2 regions of the Sessilibacter sp. MAH1 genome follow, and region 2 is predicted to be linked to the other one. Evidence: predicted binding sites of a transcription regulator. Region 2 holds the regulator's gene; the other holds the start of a gene.

Region 1 (10,139 bases), on a different contig from region 2:
CGTTTCAATTTTCCCGCAAAAGCGCAGGGCAATAGCACTGTTTTTATACCTGCGCCGCACACAACCCTAACCGATGTGGTGCATGTTTCCGAAAAGCTCATATAATACTAGGTTTAGGTGCATTCTTGACTCGAACGCACTCGTGAGCTTTTCAGGAGACTCCCCACCTCATGACCAAACCTTTACCCACAGACTCTGTGGGAATTGTGCAACCTAAACGCCATAGGTTTACCGAACATCTCACCCTTGCCAGCGGCCAAACCCTTGAAGAATATGAACTGGTTTATGAAACCTACGGTGAATTAAACGCAGCCGCCAGCAATGCGATTCTTATTTGTCATGCCCTATCCGGCCACCATCACGCAGCTGGTTTTCACAGCAGCGACGAGAAAAAGCCAGGTTGGTGGGACAACTATATTGGCCCCGGAAAACCCATAGATACCAGCCGCTTTTTTGTGGTGAGTCTCAATAATCTTGGCGGCTGCCATGGTTCAACCGGGCCAACCAGTATCAATCCCAAAACGGGCGAAGTGTGGGGTGCAGACTTTCCACGACTTAGGGTACGCGATTGGGTTCACAGTCAGGCAAAATTAGCAGACGTTTTAGGTATTGAATGCTGGGCCGCAGTGATTGGCGGCAGTCTTGGTGGCATGCAGGCCATGCGCTGGTCACTGGAATATCCAAACCGGTTGCGCCACTGCGTTATTATTGCCTCGGCGATGAAGCTTTCCGCGCAAAATATCGCATTTAACGAGACCGCACGACAGGCAATTACGTCCGATCCAGACTTCAAAGACGGCCACTACTTAAAGCACAACACCTATCCCAAACAAGGTTTGGCAGTGGCTCGTATGATCGGCCATATCACTTACTTATCTGGCGATGGTATGGGCGAGAAATTTGGGCGCGAGTTAAAAAGCGGCAACTTCGAGCTGGGCAATGAAGAGTTGGTTGAGTTTCAAATTGAAAGCTACCTGAAGTATCAAGGCGAACAATTCTCCGGAACCTTCGACGCTAACACTTACATTCTTATGACCCGGGCCTTGGATTACTTCGACTTGAGTCGTGAATATGAAAACGATCCAGCAAAGGCGTTTGCCGAAGCTCGCTGTAAGTATCTAGTCATCTCTTTTTCCAGCGATTGGCGCTTCTCGCCCGAACGCTCCCGAGAAATCGCCGATGCACTAATCGCGGCACAAAAACCCGTGGTGTACGCCGAAATCGAATCCAGCCATGGTCATGACGCCTTTTTGGTACCGAACGAGCGCTATCAGCAGGTATTTTCACGCTATTTAAAACGAATTGAGGTCTAAGCGATGAGAATTGATTTAGACATTATTGCCAATTGGGTCTCTCCCAATAGTCGTGTGCTCGATCTAGGATGCGGCGACGGTACGCTGCTCGCGCAACTGACCCAAGACAAATCCATCTTTGGATATGGCTTGGAAATCGACGAAGATCATATCAACCAATGTATCGATAAAGACGTAAACGTTATCGAACACGATCTTGATGAGCGCAGCCTGCAAAATTTTGCCGACGCCAGTTTTGATACGGTCATCATGACCCAAGCACTGCAAACCATGCGCTATCCAGATCTATTGCTCAACGAAATGTTACGCATTGGTAAAGAATGCATAGTGACATTTCCAAACTTTGGTCATTGGCGCGCGCGCTTATATTTGGCATTGCAAGGCAAGATGCCGGTTTCCGACTTTTTGCCCTATGAATGGTACAACACACCCAACATCCACTTTTGTACCTTTAAAGACTTTGAAATACTCTGCCGCCAAAAGAACATCAAAGTGCTTCATCGCCAAGTGGTAACCGATAACAGCATCGACCAATTTGGCTCGCAGGTTCTGCCCAATCTGTTTGGCGAAACCGCGATCTATCATTTGAGTTAGTCACGAGGACATTCATCATGTTAAACCGTCACACACATCGTACATTCTGGATTGCAGGGCTTGGCACTGCACTGCTCAGCTTGCTTATGGCATCGGCATCGAGCCAAGCAGCCGACGAACGCTCTGTGACAGAAGACGGTTACAAGATCGTCTACAGTGTGTTTCCCAGTGAGTTCATCAAACCCGATATCGCCGAGCAATACGGATTAATTCGTGGTGCCGATCGAGCACTGCTCAACGTAGTCGTCACTGTTGATGGTAAGGAAACCGAATCCCTGGGTATTCCCGCTTCGATCGAGGGTGAAGCATCCAACCTGCTTCAGCAGTCGCAAACTCTTGAATTTAAAACCATCAACGAAGGCAACACGGTCTACTACATAGCGCCGGTACGACACCTCGACGAAGAAATCTACAATTTCTATTTGAAGGTCACACCCGAAGGCCACGACAAGGCAATTCGCGTTCAATTCAATAAAAAACTCTATAAATCTCAATAGTGAATATGCTTAAACTGCCTGAAAAGCTCGTCCTAGCCAGCAACAATGCTGGCAAGTTGAAAGAGTTATCTCTGCTGCTGTCGCCGTTCAATGTAAACGTGTTAGCACAGTCGGAATTTAACATTGCCGACGCTGACGAAACCGGTCTGAGCTTTATCGAAAACGCTCTCATCAAAGCCCGTCATGCATCTAAAATTTCTGGCTTGGCCGCACTGGCCGACGATTCGGGTCTGTGTGTAACTGCATTAAATGGCGCCCCCGGAATTCAATCGGCCAGATACAGCGGCGGTGGCGACTCTGAGAATAATCAAAAACTGCTTGCAGAATTGAGCGATGAAACTGATCGCAGCGCTCACTTTGTTTGCGCCTTGGCCTTGGTGACGCACTGGCAAGACCCAACACCAACGGTCGTTTGCGGCCAATGGTGCGGTGAAATTTTACGTGCTCCACAAGGTGATTTTGGTTTTGGTTACGACCCGGTATTTTGGGTGCCAACGCACGGTTGCGCAGCCGCGCAGCTCAGCAAAGAACAAAAAAGTGCCATAAGCCATAGAGCCATCGCTCTGCAAAAATTACTGGCTGAACTTAAGGCGCAATAAGTACTGTGACTAAACTTGCCCTGCCTCCGTTGGCCCTGTACGTTCACATTCCTTGGTGTGTACGCAAATGCCCTTACTGCGACTTTAACTCCCACGCCGGTGGCAATGAGATTCCTGAGCAAGAATATCTTACTAAGCTTTTGGACGATTTAACTCTGGAGCGGCAATATACTTACGGCCGAAAGATTTCGAGTATCTTTTTTGGCGGTGGCACACCGAGTTTATTCACTGCCAAAACCATCGGCACAATTATTGAGCAAGCCGAGCGTATGATTGGCTTCGACGAGGCTATTGAGATTACCCTTGAGGCTAATCCGGGAACCGCAGAGCAGGCCAAATTCGCGGATTTTTTTCGCGCGGGCGTGAATCGCCTCTCACTTGGAATTCAATCGTTTCAACCTGAGCATCTCATCAAACTCGGTCGCATTCATAACGATACCGACGCTCAGAGAGCCATCGAGATGGCAAAACAGGCGGGTTTTACGCGTCTTAATCTCGATTTAATGCATGGTTTATCGGGTCAAACCGTCGAGCAGGCGCTTCGTGATATCGATATGGCAGCGAGATTCGAGCCGGATCATCTGTCTTGGTACCAATTAACCATCGAAGCCAACACCGAGTTTTATTCCCGCCCACCGCAACTACCCGAAGAAGATTGCCTCGCGGATATTCAAGAATTCGGCTTGGCTCGCCTACAAGAACACGGCTACCAGCAATACGAGATCTCTGCCTACGCGAAAAGCCCGTCGAGCCGATCAAAGCACAATCTAAATTATTGGCAGTTTGGCGATTACCTCGCTATTGGCGCAGGCGCTCACGGCAAGATCACCCATACTGAACAAAATACTATTGAGCGCTACTGGAAAACGCGTCTTCCGGCAGACTATCTCAAAAAAGATTCTTTGCTCGGGTTTACCGCTAACCAAAAAATTGTGTCGAAAGACGAATTGCCCTTAGAGTTTTTTATGAATAGTTTACGTCTGGTCGAGGGTGTGGATGTCTCCTTATACCAAGGCAGAACGGGACTCGAACTCAACAAACTGAATCTAACCGCGCCTATTAACAAGGGATTGATCGAAATTGTCGATCGTTCGGGTGTCGAGACCATAAAACCTACGGATCTGGGGCTTAAATATTTGAACAACACGTTGGATTACTTCTTGTAGATCACGGCTCCACCAGAACACCACGCACAATAATTTGGATCAAATCAGTACAAAAAACCAAGCCCAAATTCGCCAGCAAAGCTGCTAAGATAATCGATGAAATGGATTGCACGGAAAACCGAGAAACTGTGATGTCATGATCGATCGGCAGAAATTTGTTCATAAATTCAAAAACTCGATTGCCTATCGATTGCTGTCGTTGGTCATTCTCATCACTACGGCTATCGCTCTTGCGGCCACCTTAATTAGCGTCTACATCGGCTACCAAAACGACCTCTCACTTCTTAACAAACGTATTGACCAAGTCAAAATCAGCCTGTTGCCAAGCATCACCAGTAGTCTTTGGTCCTTCGACGAAGAACAGCTAATCATCCAGGTTAATAGCCTACTGGATGTCGAAGATGTTATTCAGGCGAAAGTAGTGTGGACGGATTGGAATAAACAACAGCGCGAGATCGTCTCGGGAATCAGCCTACTGCAATTTAATGATTCCGATTTGCTGATAAAAACTTACGATTTGGTGTATCGAGAGAAAAATCTCACCGAACAAAGTCTGGGTCAATTGCAAGTCACCGCAAGCCTAGCCCGGTTAAAACACAACCTTATTCAACGCACGGGCGTGACCGCATTATTCCAGGGGATTCAAACCTTTGTTATTGCGCTGCTGTTGTTACTGCTCATTCGTAAGCTGCTAACCCGGCACATGGAGTCTATCGCCGAGTTTGCAAAGCGCGTTAATTTAAATAACTTAGAATCACCACTGAAACTCAATCGAGTTCACCACAAACATACCGATGAACTCGATAACATCGTCGAAGCCTTCAACACTATGCGCGAAACACTGCTGCAAGATATAGAACGCCGACAAATCATGGAAGAAAAACTGCGTCTAGAAACCTTAGAGAAAATCGAATCGCGCAAACAAAAAACCATCGCCGAAGCCGAAAACCGCGCAAAAAGCCATTTTTTAGCAACCATGAGCCACGAAATACGCACCCCCATGAACGGCGTGCTCGGCATGATTGAGCTGTTAAAAGATTCCCCATTAGATCGCGAACAAAAAAAGCAGCTCGATGTTATTTATCGATCAGGCAACAGTTTATTAACCATCATCAATGACATTCTTGACTACTCTAAAATCGAAGCCAATAAACTTCACTTAGAGCATATTGAATTTTCATTAGAAGAAGTTATTAACGACTGCTTACAACTCTTCGCTCGCCAAGCCAATCATAAAAATATTGAATTAATATCGCGAATTGCCCCGGATATTCCCAGCCATTATTTGGGCGATCCTACACGGATACGACAAATTCTGAATAATTTAATCAGCAATGCCTTAAAGTTTACCGAACGTGGCTACGTATTTTTGGATGTATCGCTGAAATCAAAACAACAACATGAATATGATATTCACTTTTCGGTAGAAGACTCAGGTACTGGTATTAACCTAGATCAAGCCAAATTATTGTTTGAACCCTTCCAGCAGGGTGACAATAGTACGACCCGAAAATACGGCGGCACCGGCTTAGGTTTAGCCATTTGTAAACATCTGGTCGAGATGATGAATGGCGACATTGCCGCCTGTATAAATCACCCCAGAGGCACACAAATAAAATTTCACATCCAATTAGACGTCAACCCCTTACTCCTCAAAAACCAAGTCTTTAATCCCGATGATTTATCAAAATGGAAAACTCAAAACTCCATCTTGTTTTTAGGCATTACCGATTTTTATCAAGAAATTATTACTCGAAAATTTGATTACTGGAAAAGCAACCGCAACTATTTCAGCCTAAATGATTTAAATGCTGCAAATAATGTAGACGTTGTTATTATCGATATTAATCGCTATTTAGAAAATAGTTTAGCCAAACCGTTCACTGAGCTAACCACTCAAGAACATTTTCAAAAATTGTTAAATTCGCTCAAACAATTTTCGCGAGCGCCAAAGCCAATACCAATCATTACCATTTCTTCGGTGAGTATTAGTCAGCCGCAGAAGAACCAATGGGTAAACGAAATCTTTTCGCAAATTGAACAAAGTACTTTTTTGTCGCTAGAAGCACAGCTACCCAAGCCCTTGATGCTGAATCAGCTTGAGCATTCGTTATTTGATATTCTTTCTGGCAAGCAAAGCTCATTTAAATCCAAGAATACGCCAAAGCCCGTCACCAAAACGTCAGAATTTATTTCCGGTTTAAAAGTCTTGGTCGCCGAAGATAATTCGGTGAATCAAATGGTTATAAAAGGCATGTTGAAAAAGCTAAAGGCGATTCCTACCGTTGTGGAAAATGGCCGACTTGCCGTTGATGCGGTAATAAATGCGCCAGTACCTTTTGACATGATCTTAATGGATTGTGAAATGCCTGAAATGGACGGCTTTCAAGCGGCGCGTTTGATTCGCGAATTTGAACGCGAAAATCAACGGGTCCCAATTACCATCATTGCTTTGACGGCCCACGTTTTGGCCGAACACCAAACAGCCGTGTTTGCCTCGGGCATGAACTACTATCTGACCAAACCTATGTCGATGCAAAGTTTGTTGACGGCCATACATGAATTAGAGATTGAAACTTCAGAATCAAAAGCCTGAGTTGATTTGCAGTTAGCGAATATGGCCGTGTTCGCCAACTATTTTAGACAAGCCTCATAGTTCATCGGGAAAATTTCTCAACACGATTTATTGCTCGCGACAATATCAATAACCGTTTATTCTGACCTTAATATGTCATACGCATTGGCTAAACTTTTAAAGTTCTTTAATCATTCAATGAATATGAAGAAATTGATTCTGCGAGTTTCAATTTTTCGAAAACTTCAATAAATTAGTGTTATCAAATTTGGCGTAACAGCTCGATTACCGATGTGGTTAACTTGAATCAGCCAAATACCTATGAAAACGAATTCCAGCAAATTGTTTAGCCAATTGCATTAGTGGCTAACGGCTCTTAGAAGATAGTCAACCCATGTCACAAGACCAAGCTAGTAAAAAAGATCCAGACACTCAGCCAATATCTTTAAATAATCCAGATTTCTACATCAATCGAGAAATCAGTCATCTGAAATTTAACCAGCGGGTTTTATTACAGGCTCTCGATTATGGTCATCCTCTGTTGGAGCGACTCAAATTTTTGCTTATTTTCAGCTCCAACTTGGATGAATTTTTCGAAATCCGAGTATCGGGGCTATTCTCGCGTATCGATTTAGAACAAGAACGTGCTGGCCTTGACGGTTTACCGCCAGAAGAGGTGTTGCACAAAATTAGCGAAATGTGTCACCCACTGGTTGAACATCAGTACAAAATCTTGAATGAACAACTTATCCCGGAGATGCAAAAAGAAAACATTCATTTTGTTCGCCGAGGTGATTGGTCTGACGCTCAAAAAGACTGGGTAAAAACCTTCTTCAAAGAAAACATCATCCCCGTTAGCAGTCCCATTGGACTCGATCCCGCACACCCGTTTCCGTTGCTGGTTAACAAGAGTTTGAACTTCATTGTCTCTCTTGAAGGCAAAGACGCCTTTGGTCGCGAAACCGGTTTAGCAATTGTGCCCGCGCCGAGATCTCTCGATCGCGTTATTCGCATACCGGATGAACTGTGCGAAGGTGGCGACAACTTCGTGTTTTTATCGTCGATGATTCACGCCCATGTTGATTCGTTATTTCCGGGCATGACGGTTAAAGGCTGCTATCAATTTCGTATTACACGCAACGCCGATTTGGATGTGGATATGGAGGGTGTTGCCGACCTAGCCTTGGCGTTAAGAGGCGAATTGGCGTCACGTCGATTTGGTCGCGCCATTCGCCTTGAAGTGGCCGACGATTGCCCCGACGCGCTGATTGATATTTTGTTAGAAAAAACCAAGCTCGATCGCAGCAATCTTTATCAAGTGAACGGCCCAGTAAATCTAAAAAGACTGATGCGCATTCCAAGCTTAGTCAATCGCCCCGACCTGAGTTATCCGTCGTTTACACCGGGTATCCCCAAAGGTCTGCGCGACCGAAAAAGCATGTTTACTTCTATTGCCAAAAAAGATTATCTGCTCATGCATCCGTTTGAGTCGTTCACACCGGTGATTGATCTCATTCGTCAGGCGGCCGTCGACCCTGATGTGTTAGCGATTAAACAAACGCTCTATCGAACCGGCGACAATTCTCCGATCGTACATGCGTTGCTAGAGGCAGCACGAAATGGAAAGGAAGTAACCGCTGTCGTTGAATTGCGAGCACGCTTCGATGAAGAAGAGAACCTTGCCCTTGCCGCTGAATTACAAGCTGCGGGCGTTGTTGTGGTTTATGGCGTGGTTGGCTACAAAACCCACTCAAAAATGATTTTAATCGTACGTCGCGAAGGTAAAAAATTGCGCCGTTATGTGCACTTGGGTACCGGTAACTACCACGTTGGCACTTCTCGTCTTTACACCGATTATTCACTTTTAACGGCCGACGAAGATATTTGTGCGGACGTTCACAAAGTTTTCCAACAATTAACCGGTATGGGCAAAATAGAGCGTATAAAGCGGGTACTAAATGCGCCATTTACGTTAAAAGCAGGATTAATTGAGCTGATCGAACAAGAAATCACGGCTGCTAATGCGGGTAATAAAGCCCGAATTATTATGAAAGCGAACGGTCTAACAGAGCCTGACATCATTCATGCCCTGTACCGCGCCAGCCAACACGGCGTATCTATTGATTTGATCATTCGCGGCATGTGTTGTTTACGCCCAGGTATTCCAGGCGTGTCGGAAAACATTCGCGTAAAATCCATTGTCGGACGCTTTTTAGAGCATACTCGCACCTACTACTTTGCAAATGCACAACCTTCCATTTATTGTGGCTCGGCGGATTTGATGGAACGCAACCTCAACCGACGTGTTGAAGTTTGTTTTCCGATCCAATCATCCAGCTTGGCAAACCGTGTGCTATACGATTTGGAAGCCTATTTGGAAGACAAATCCCAAAGTTGGGTGTTAGGTAGTGATGGTGAATACACCCCTCAAACGAAGAGGGATTTAGACGATGGCGTGCAGAATCGCCTTTTACAGTCGCTGAAGAATTAAACAAACATAAAATATGGACTGTGACTTAAAAAACTCCTAGCACAAGAACGATTAAGCGCTTGTCCTTGAGCCTTACAGTCCTTATCATCCCTGCCCTATTACCCTATCTAGCCAACGGGCAAACAGAATTAAACGGAGACAAGAACATGAGTGAAGCGATCCTACAGATCACTGACGACACTTTTGAAGAGCAAGTCCTAGGTGCAGAAGGTCCTGTTTTGGTGGACTTCTGGGCGACCTGGTGTGGCCCCTGTAAAATGATTGCACCCATTCTTGAAGAATTGGTGGGTGTATACGACGGCAAAGTGACCATCTGCAAAATGGACGTAGATGCGCACAAAGAAACCGCCTCTAAATTTAATATCCGTGGCATTCCAACGCTGATGATTTTCAAAAACGGAAATTTAGAAGCTACCAAAGTGGGCGCATTGTCTAAGCAGCAGCTTATCGATTTTATCGACAGCGCGCTGTAATACGTAAGGGCGAAGCAGTGCAAACCGGCCGAAAATTCTTTTGATTACCAAAAATGTGATCAAAATTTTGAAGAAATTTAAAACACCGTTTTGCACTCGCCCGAACTTATCGCTATACTTGTTTTGTTTCTGCCCAGTCATACTCTTGCCTCAAGTTTGCAGGTCTGCACACTCCCCATAAATTCCGAGTGATGCCTTCGTCCTAGAAAGCCTTAATTTCCATTTGAATACTTTCTATCGACTCTGATTATTGATGTCCTCCAAACTTTTCCGAGATGTTTGCCATACTGAATGAGCACCGGGTATACAATTTAAAATTAACGACATAAAAACCAATTATGTTTATTGCATAACAATAAAATCACATGCAATAAACCCTTTTGGATTACGGAACATTTATTGGAACGACCGATTAATTTATCCGTTAATCA
Region 2 (10,139 bases):
GTAAAACCTTGGTAGCGGCCATGGCCGCGATTCAAGCCGCGGCTCAAGGCAAGCAGACCGCGCTGATGGCGCCGACAGAAATTCTTGCCGAACAGCACTTTCGCAACTTTACGCGGTGGTTTGAAGAAGGTTTGGGTATTCGTTGTGCCTGGTTAGTCGGCCGCCAAGGTGTTAAAGAAAGGCGACTGCAAAACGAGGCGATCTCATCCGGCGAAGCTTTGGTGGTGGTTGGCACTCAGGCCTTGTTTCAAGAGGGTGTGGAATTTCACGATCTTGCCTTGACCATCATCGATGAGCAACACCGTTTTGGCGTTCATCAACGCTTAGCATTACAACAGAAAAGTAAAACCTCGGCACACCAACTGTCGCTCACCGCCACCCCCATTCCAAGAACCTTGGCAATGAGTTTTTACACGAATATTGATATTTCCAGCATTGACGAATTACCGCCAGGCCGAAAACCCGTTACTACCGCCGTCATTGCTCAGAATCGTCGCGACAGCGTCATTGAGCGAATCGGCCAGGCCTGCGAAAGCGGTCGTCAGGCCTATTGGGTGTGCACACTGATTGAAGACTCAGAAACCCTACAAGCCCAGGCCGCGCAAGCAACATGGGAGATGCTCTGCGAAGCGCTTAGCCATCTAAAAATTGGCCTGGTTCACGGCCGCCTAAGCAGTGCCGAAAAAGACGAGCAGATGCAGGCGTTCAAGCAGCATCAACTCGATTTACTGGTGGCGACAACGGTCATTGAAGTTGGCGTGGATGTGCCAAATGCTAGCCTGATGGTGATTGAAAATCCCGAACGCTTAGGCTTGGCCCAGTTGCATCAATTGCGCGGTCGAGTTGGGCGCGGCGAGGCCGAAAGCTCCTGCGTATTGCTGTATCAGAAGCCTTTATCCAAGGTTGCACGCAAACGTTTAGACATTATGCGCAGCACCAACGACGGCTTTGTGATCGCCGAAGAAGACCTAAAAATTCGTGGCCCCGGCGAGGTGTTAGGAACACGTCAAACCGGTGATGTGCAATTTCGCGTCGCCAATCTCGATACCCACCAAGACTTGCTCGCCAAAGCAGTAGAAATTGGCGAAACCCTGCAAAAAGAAAATCCTCGCGCGGCCCACGCCATTATCGAGCGTTGGCTGGGTCATCGTCAGCAGTTTGCCGACGTCTAGCGAAGTCACGGTTTACGTCAGCCATCTTCGACTTACTCGAACTTCAAAATCGAAAATTCGATTACCAATTTCTTCACGATTTCTATCACTTGCCGTTATTGAAATTAGCAAAGCGCCGCTGCAGCACTGCGAAGACTTGGGTAAGCCAAGTTTTACCCACACGCAATTTTACAAGCATTTGGCAGAAATCCATCAAATTCAAAGGCCATCTCTGAGCAGTGAACTACACTTAGATTTGCAGGACACCGCTGATCTCAATCAGATTGCGCAGGCAGCTGAAGCCGTGATCGATAGGTAAACATTCAAGCTATAAGAATAAAGCCGAGGAACTGAGGTGCAATTCCCAAGTAATGTTAAAAAACTCTTGGACACCAAGCAGATAAATTACACCATGACCACATACAGCAACGATACAGCAACAGCCAACCATTACCGCGACCACCATCTGCGAGACAGTAACGCAGCGCGCTCTATTTTATTGGAAGATGAGCGCGGTAAGTTGTTGGTGGTGGTGCCAGCGAACTGCCTACTAGATCTACAGCGTCTTTGCCAATTGACCAGCCGCAATTTGCACGCAGTTGACGCTAAAGAAGTTGAAAACTACATCAGCTCGAAGAATCTCGATGGCATTCCAGCGATCCCAAACATCAGTGGTTTAGAAACGGTCATTGATGAGCGCCTTACCAAAGCTCAAGAACCTATCTTGTTGGACGCCGGTAAGTCGCCACATTTGCTTGAGATCGATAACGAAGCTCTCGATCAGTTGATGGCCCACAAGGCTTCGAGCTTAGATATCGCCATTCCTATTGCTCAAATTGAGCAGGGCTTGATGTCCACCGATAACGACGTGGCCGACATTAAGCAGTCAGTCTCTAAATTCACCGCACTTCGCATCAAACAGCGCCTTGAAGACACCCTTGAGATGCCGCCGCTACCAGAAACTGCCCAGCGCATCATCAAATTAAGGGTAGACCCGGATGCAGACATCAGCGACCTGTCGTCTATTGTTGAAACCGACCCCAGCCTCGCCGCGCAAGTCGTTAGCTGGGCATCATCGCCTTATTACTCGGCTCCCGGAAAAATTCGCTCAATTCACGATGCTATAGTGCGCGTTTTAGGCTTCGACATGGTGCTCAATCTCGCTCTGGGAATTGCTCTGAGTCGAACTCTTGATATTCCTCCCAGAGGCCCACACGGCTCACAAACCTACTGGCGCACCGCGGTTTATATGGCCGCCACCATGGAAGGGTTAGTCACGGCCATTGACCGACCACATCGCCCCGGTTTTGGTCTAGCGTATCTTTCTGGCTTACTTCATAACTTCGGTTATTTGATTATTGCCGACGTCTTTCCACCGTATTTCGACCGCCTATGCAAATCGTGGGATGCCAATCCGCACGTAGATGACTCGGTGGTAGAAAAGCAGCAAATTGGCGTCAGTCGCCAGCAATTAAGCTCTTGGTTGATGGATTTGTGGAATATGCCGCAGGAGGTTGTAACCGCATTACGTCACCAAGACAACCCCGATTACGACGGTGAGCACGCCATCTACGCCAATCTTTTGTACATCTCCCATCGCATCTTGTGCTTAAGAGGCTTAGCGGACGGCCCCAAACAGCCACTGTCGCCAGAAATGCTCGCCCGCGTGCATTTGACTCAAACCGATTTAGACGAAACCCTCGATAACATTATTGAATCCGCCCTAGAGCTAGAAACCATCGCCAACGAACTCAGCCATTAATCGCAGTTTGCAAATAACCAAAAGCCCTCATCTGAGGGCTTTTTTGTGGCGTCGATCTTTGCAAAGAAAACTCGCGAACGGCTATGAAGATGCTTGATTGACTAGATCTTTCAATTGTTTTCCGGGCTTAAAAGACACGCTGTTACTGGCGGTGATTTCGATTGGCTCACCGGTCGCAGGACTGCGCCCAGTGCGAGCGGCTCGTGTTTTGGGATTAAACGATCCAAAACCCAAAATATTAACCGACTCGTTGCGACTTAATGCGTTGGTGATTTCATCGAGAATGGTGGAAATGATGTCATGTGCCTTTTCTTTGGTGATGTTGGCACTTTCGGCGACGGCGTTGACCAATTCAGTTTTATGCATGGCGAATGATTTCTCTGTTGTTGTAATTGTTAAATCTTTCTTCAAAACCACAGCAACGCTCAAAACAAGTTAAGAAATCCCTAACTAAATAACTCGCTTTGTCGCGCACTTTAAACACCTCTGGCTTTCTTTTTAGTCGAAATTATGGCTTTATCAAGCCGCTAAGGCCGTAAGATCGCAGCCAAATTGATTTACCACCTGTTTTTAAGCCAAATTTTAACGATTTGAGTTATAGCCAAAGAAGTTTGTCGAGCCATTAATGAATCTTGAGAAATACGTAACCCCAAAATCCGGCGACTGGAACGACTACCTAAAATTGATGCGAATGGATAAACCGGTGGGCAGTCTATTGTTGCTCTGGCCGGTTTATTGGGCGCTTTGGATTGCTTCAGAAGGCGAGCCCAGCGTCAGCACCCTAATTATTTTTACCCTCGGCGTCTTTGTGATGCGCTCCGCCGGATGCGTTATCAACGATTACGCCGACCGCAACTTTGATGGCAAGGTTAAGCGTACCAACCAACGTCCGCTGGCGGCTGGAAGACTATCGGAAGGCAATGCACTGTTCCTTTTTATAGCCTTGTGTGCTTTGGCCTTTGCGTTAGTGATTCTGACCAATTGGCAAACCATTGCGCTGTCATTTGCGGCATTACTACTCGCCAGTGCTTATCCATTTGCCAAGCGCTACACGCATATGCCACAGGTCGTATTAGGTGCTGCATTCTCTTGGGGAATTCCCATGGTATTTACGGCTGAAACCAACACGTTGCCAAAAACCGCTTGGGTCATTTACTTTACCAATCTGCTCTGGGTGATTGCCTACGATACCTTCTACGCCATGGTCGATCGCGATGACGACTTAAAAATTGGCGTGAAATCCACCGCGGTATTGTTTGGCGATATGGACAAGGTTATTACTGGGTGTCTACAAGTGCTGACGCTATTCGGCATGATACTGATCGGTGATAACGCCAAATTGGGTTGGATTTATTCCATTGGCGTGGCCATTTGCGCGGGTTTGTTTGTGTATCAGCAATATTTGATTCGCAATCGCGAGCGGGAGCAATGTTTCAAGGCGTTTAAGAATAATCAGTGGGTGGGTGTGGTTTTATTCGTGGCGATCGCGGCTGATTATTTGCTTTAAGCATTTAAAAATTTAGGCATTTAAAAATTTAGGCATTTAAAAATTTAGGCATCTAAGCATTACGATTTTTATGCCCTAAACCTTATGAATTCTGCGGCAATTACTAACTCATTAGACAGTTTTCGCCAATATACCTGTGTGTTTCACACAAATTACAGATTTATCACAACCAATTGCTATGATTGTCATAAAAGCGAAACAAAACCTTTATTAAATGCACCCAGCTTAAAACGCCTCCTTAAATTCACAATTCCGGTGTGCAACCATGGCCGATAAAACAATTTTGATCGTAGACGATGAATCCTCCATTCGAGATATGCTGCGTGTAGCACTTGAAATGGCGGATTATAAATGCCTTGAAGCCATGGATGCGCAGACGGCACACACCCTGATTGTGGATGAAAAGCCAGATTTGATTCTGCTCGATTGGATGTTACCTGGCACCAGCGGTATCGAATTAGCTCGTCGCCTCAAGCGCGATGAGGTTACTTCGCAAATTCCAATCATCATGCTTACCGCTAAAGGCGAGGAAGACAACAAGGTACAAGGTTTAGAAGTCGGCGCTGATGACTACATCACCAAGCCCTTCTCACCCAGAGAGCTGGTCGCTCGCTTAAAAGCAGTTTTACGTCGCACCGACTCTGCCTCTACCAGTGGCCCAATTTCGGTCGAAGGCCTAGTACTCGACCCGGTAAGCCACCGCGTTACCATCAACGAGAAACCCATCGATATGGGTCCAACCGAATACCGCTTGCTGGAGTTCTTCTTAACCCACCAAGAACGTGTGTACACTCGCGGCCAACTGCTTGACCACGTTTGGGGCGGCAACGTCTATGTGGAAGAACGCACCGTTGACGTTCACATTCGTCGCCTGCGTAAAGCCTTAACTCAAGACGACCACGACCGCTTTATTCAAACCGTGCGTGGCACCGGTTACCGTTTTTCCATCAAAGTCACCGAAAAAGCTTAAGATAAATCGCTTATACTTGAGCTTTAATGTCGTAAACCTATCACTCGAGATCACTCGTGCATCGTGGCTTTGTATCTGAATTTCGGCAATTTTTAGTCGCTATCGCAGTTGCGGCTGTACTTGGTCTCGTCATTGGTTATCCACTGTATACCTTATTGCTGGCCAATGTGTTGTACGGCGCTTGGACGCTGTACAACATGCGCAAGCTTGAGCGTTGGCTAACCACTCGCAGTATCGGCCAGGTGCCCAATGCCACCGGCTTTTGGGAGGAGGTTTATTACCAGGTCTCCAACAATCGCGAAAGGCACAACAAAGAAAAGCACCGCTTACAATCACTGATTCTTCGGGTGCAAGAAACTACCGCCGCACTCAAGGACGCGGTGATTATTTTAGACGACCAAGCGTCCATTCAATGGTGGAACCAAAGTGCCCGGCGACTGATCGGCCTACAACCGGGCGATCACGGCAAACCCATCGTTAACTACCTGCGCTCGCCGCGCTTTGTGCGCTACCTCGAAGCCGAAGATTACTCAGAACCGCTAACCATGCCGTCGGCCACCGATAGCGATCAATTCTTAAGTTTTCAAATCAACCGCTACGGCCAAGGCGACTACCTGATGGTGGTGCGCGATATTTCACGGCTGCAAAAGCTTGAACAAATGCGCAAAGACTTTATCGGTAACGTTTCTCACGAACTGCGTACACCGCTGACAGTGGTGCGGGGTTACTTAGAAACCATGGCCGATAATGCCGATTCGCTGCCCGGTGTTTGGCAAAAAGCCATCAGCCAAATGGAACAGCAATCGAAACGCATGACCTTGATCATTGAAGATCTGCTGACTTTGACACGCCTTGAAACCGACGACAGCAGCCTGCGAGAGACAAAAATTAACGTCGCCGATTTGCTGCAAAGCATCGTCCACGACGCCCAAGACCTCAGTGGCGACAAGGCTCATCAGTTTGAAATCGACGCCGACGAAGACTTTTTGTTGATTGGCGTTATCGAAGAGCTACGCAGTTGTATTTCTAACTTGGTGTACAACGCCGTGCGTTATTCACCGGCCAAAAGCCAAATCATTCTGCACGCTTACGTTGATGAAGGCGGCGGTCATATCGCCATTGAAGACCACGGCATAGGTATTGAAGCGCGCCACATTCCCAGACTTACCGAACGCTTTTATCGCGTTGACGCCAGCCGCAGCCTAGACACCGGCGGCACCGGTTTAGGGCTGGCCATTGTTAAGCACGTATTATCACGTCACCAAGCCCTTCTTGAAATTACCAGTCGAATCAACCACGGCAGCACATTTACCTGTAGCTTCCGTCTGGATCGCGTCGTTCAAGAACACCGCCCGTCATCGTTAAACGATAGCGAATAACATCGTTAATTTCAGAAGTCGTACCGACTCTGGATTTCAGAAAGCACAGTTTTGAAAACACAATTTCGAAAACACAATTTCGAAAACAGTGTTTTGCAACTATCGGTTGAACTCTCGTCCCAGTTCTAGTTTGATAAGCCCTACGGCATAGCTTTCGCAACTCGCGAAAATGGCATTAACGCTCGCAGCGTTAAACCCAGTATCACATCGAACCTGCGCTTGGATAATTTGTATGGATTTTAAGTTTGTAACCAGTGTTACCGATGTTGACGCCAACGACTGGAATCGCGTCGCCGGTGGTGATTATCCATTTTTAAGACATGAATTCTTACACGCCTTAGAAAGCAGTGGCGCAACCACCGCCGAATCCGGCTGGCAACCTTTTCACCTAACGGTTTACCAAGGAGATCAACTGATCGCTTTGCTGCCACTGTTTGTTAAAGGCCATTCCTATGGCGAATACGTATTTGATTGGGCATGGGCCGACGCCTACCACCGCAACGGCCTGCATTACTATCCAAAGCTGTTAAGTGCTATTCCTTTTACACCGGCTACCGGCCCACGTTTTTGCTTTGCCAATCATCTCGACGAACAACAGCAACAAACGTTAATGACTCAAATGGCAGAAGTGATCACCGACCAGGCTGCAAAAATAGGCGCGTCGTCGTGGCATTGTTTGTTCAGTGATATCAAGGCGGCAAGCCATTTAGAGCAGTCGGGATTTGCCTTGCGCCAAGGCTGCCAGTTTCATTGGTATAATCAAGATTTCAGAGATTTTGACGACTTTTTAGCGACATTTGCCAGCCGTAAGCGTAAAAACCTTAAAAAAGAGCGCCAGAAGGTTGAGTCTCAAAACGTCACCTTGATACGCTGTGAAGGCAGAGACATTACCGAAGCGCAATGGCGCAAATTCTACGAGTTCTACCGCCTTACCTATCTAAAACGCAGCGGCCATGATGGCTATCTAACCGGAGATTTCTTTCAAACTCTGGGTAGAACCATGCCCGAAAACCTGATGATGGTTCAAGCCTACACCAACGACAAACTGGTCGCGGCGGCTTTGTGTTTTAAAAGTAGCACGCATCTTTTTGGTCGCTATTGGGGGTGTCGCGATGAGTACGATTCGCTGCACTTTGAAGCCTGCTACTACCAAGGTATCGAATACGCCATAGAGCAGGGCATTCAATGTTTTGATCCCGGTGCACAGGGCGAACACAAGATCCAGCGCGGCTTTACACCAACCGCCACCTGGTCAAATCACTGGTTGGCAGACAGTCGATTCGACGAAGCCATTCGCGATTTTTTACGACGCGAAAAGCCAGGCATTGAGCAATACATGGCAGAAACCACAGAAATGCTACCTTTCAAACAGGAATAAAAGCTAAGCGATCAATTTCATCTAAACTTCTAGAAGATTCTTAATTAATGGGAATCTTCTTTAGTTAGACGCAATTGACCCAGAGACCGCTTTGACCCTAATAACCAAACTCGAACTGATTAAGCTCTATGAGCGTCACAACTGCTTAATTGTTGACGACATGCCCGAAATGCGCGGCGCCATGAAGCGCATGATCAGTACTCAAGGCATCGCCAGAATCGATACCGCCGCTAACGCGCAGGAGGCGATGTCGATGTGTAGATCCCGTCCATATAGCTTGATCATCTGCGACTACAATCTGGGCCGCAGCCAAGATGGCCAGCAATTGCTTGAAGCGCTGCGCGCTAAAAAGCTGCTCACTCCCGTGGGCCTGTTTGTCATGATCACCGCAGAAACCTCTCGCGAAATGGTGCTCGGCGCCATAGAAAGCCAGCCGGATGACTACGTTGCCAAACCCTTTACGCCCAAGCAATTTTGCCTGAGGCTCGATCGAGTCTTGATCAAACACGAAGCCTTACTGCCGATCAAAAAACTCTTCGCCGAAAAAAACTACCGCGAAGCCATTGAAGTCTGCGAAAAAATGCTCGCCAGCGGTGCTAAGTTTGCGTTTGAAATAGAGCGCATCAAAGGCCGGATTTTATTCTTACTGGGTGAACTGCATAAATCCCGCGAGCACTACGAAAGCATTGTTGAACAGCGACCGCTGCCTTGGGCCATGCTGGGTTTAGCCGAAACCTTGGTTGAGCTTGGCGCCATGGATCAAGCGGAAATTATTCTGCAAAAAGTGCTCGCCCACGATCAACGCTACGTTGAGGCCCGAGACCTGTTAGCTCGGGTACATTTGTCGCGCTCGGATATCGATAAAGCCCAAGAAGAAATCGAACATGCTTGTAAGTTGTCGCCAAAATCGGTGTTGCGACATCGTAAATTGGCCGAAATCGCCGAAGCCAACGGCGACGTCAAAACCAGCACACGAAGTTTTCAGCACGCCATTAAGTGGGGCATGAACAGTATTCACGAAGACGAATCGGACGTGTATAACTTTGCTCGCAAAGCCGCCCATTGGGCCCGCGACTCATCCACAAAGGAGTCTTACGAACAAGCCGAAAAGGCGCGCAAAATTCTCACTCGTAAACTCAAAGACAATCCCGATGATCTTGATGTACAGCTCAAAGGCGGCCTGATTTTATCGAGTTTAGAGCAGGCAATGAACAAACCAACGGCTGAGAAAAGCAATCACGAAGCCCGACAACTGTTTCGCCACAACGCATCCGACGACGCCGATTGTCATCTTGATTACGTGCAAGCCTTGCAAGACGCCGGTGAAACCGAAGAGGCCGAAGATCATCTTCATGCCATGGCCGCGGAGTTTGCCGGTGAGTCTAAAGTGTTGGCAAAAATAGAGCGCGCCGCAGCCACACCGGTTACCCAAGGCTCCAAAGAAAAAGTTGCCTCGCTGACCAAATTGGGGATCAGCGCTTATCAAAATAAAGACTATCGCCAAGCCACGCGCGTCTTCCAAGAGGCGCTGGCGATATTTCCCAACCATCCGGGCTTAAACCTCAACCTTGTGCAAGTGCTTTTAGAACAATACGACGGCGCAGTAACGCAACGCGACGCAGCATTAATTAAACGCTGCTTTGAAAGAACACAGAACGTGAAAGAAGGCGATGCTCAGGCGGCTCGCGCAAAAGCGCTGCAAACGCAATTTGGCGAAACGCGTATTGTTGATCACTATCCAACATGACTTTTTCCCTAACAGTATCTCCACAAGAATAGTGCGATGTTTTATTGCTGATATGTTTTATTGCTGATATTTTTTATGCGAGTCTTTTAAAACCAGCTTTTAAAAAGTGCTTACATTTACCAATCTACTAACAGGCAATTTTCTATAGGAAACTCTGATTAACCAGGGTTTCTCGCGACACAAGGATGTGTCGCCAATTTCAAGAACGGTAAGTGATTGAAATTGTGAAGAAATTGGAAATCGCA

The links. The regulator PhoB, encoded in region 2, activates phosphate uptake and scavenging genes when phosphate is short. The targets are predictions, from matches to a motif close to TGTCATAAANNTGTAACA.
Region 1: a site for PhoB is predicted at 6,888-6,905, ahead of ppk1 (polyphosphate kinase 1). Genes of this name have one in related genera too.

The regions. Positions count from the first base shown of each region.
Region 1 covers NZ_BAAGIC010000001.1:118,244-128,382, reverse strand. The annotation lists gene ACYQ28_RS00545 (dynamin family protein) at 1-35, shown strand, start outside; gene metX (homoserine O-succinyltransferase MetX) at 171-1,313, shown strand; gene metW (methionine biosynthesis protein MetW) at 1,317-1,907, shown strand; gene ACYQ28_RS00530 (DUF4426 domain-containing protein) at 1,925-2,404, shown strand; gene rdgB (RdgB/HAM1 family non-canonical purine NTP pyrophosphatase) at 2,410-3,003, shown strand; gene hemW (radical SAM family heme chaperone HemW) at 3,009-4,169, shown strand; gene ACYQ28_RS00515 (hybrid sensor histidine kinase/response regulator) at 4,306-6,765, shown strand; gene ppk1 (polyphosphate kinase 1) at 7,139-9,235, shown strand; gene trxA (thioredoxin TrxA) at 9,382-9,708, shown strand.
Region 2 covers NZ_BAAGIC010000005.1:124,785-134,923, forward strand. The annotation lists gene recG (ATP-dependent DNA helicase RecG) at 1-1,172, shown strand, start outside; gene ACYQ28_RS07035 (hypothetical protein) at 1,159-1,470, shown strand; gene ACYQ28_RS07040 (HDOD domain-containing protein) at 1,564-2,913, shown strand; gene ACYQ28_RS07045 (HU family DNA-binding protein) at 2,995-3,279, opposite strand; gene ubiA (4-hydroxybenzoate octaprenyltransferase) at 3,539-4,420, shown strand; gene phoB (phosphate regulon transcriptional regulator PhoB) at 4,686-5,390, shown strand; gene phoR (phosphate regulon sensor histidine kinase PhoR) at 5,447-6,769, shown strand; gene ACYQ28_RS07065 (GNAT family N-acetyltransferase) at 7,002-8,147, shown strand; gene ACYQ28_RS07070 (tetratricopeptide repeat protein) at 8,239-9,894, shown strand.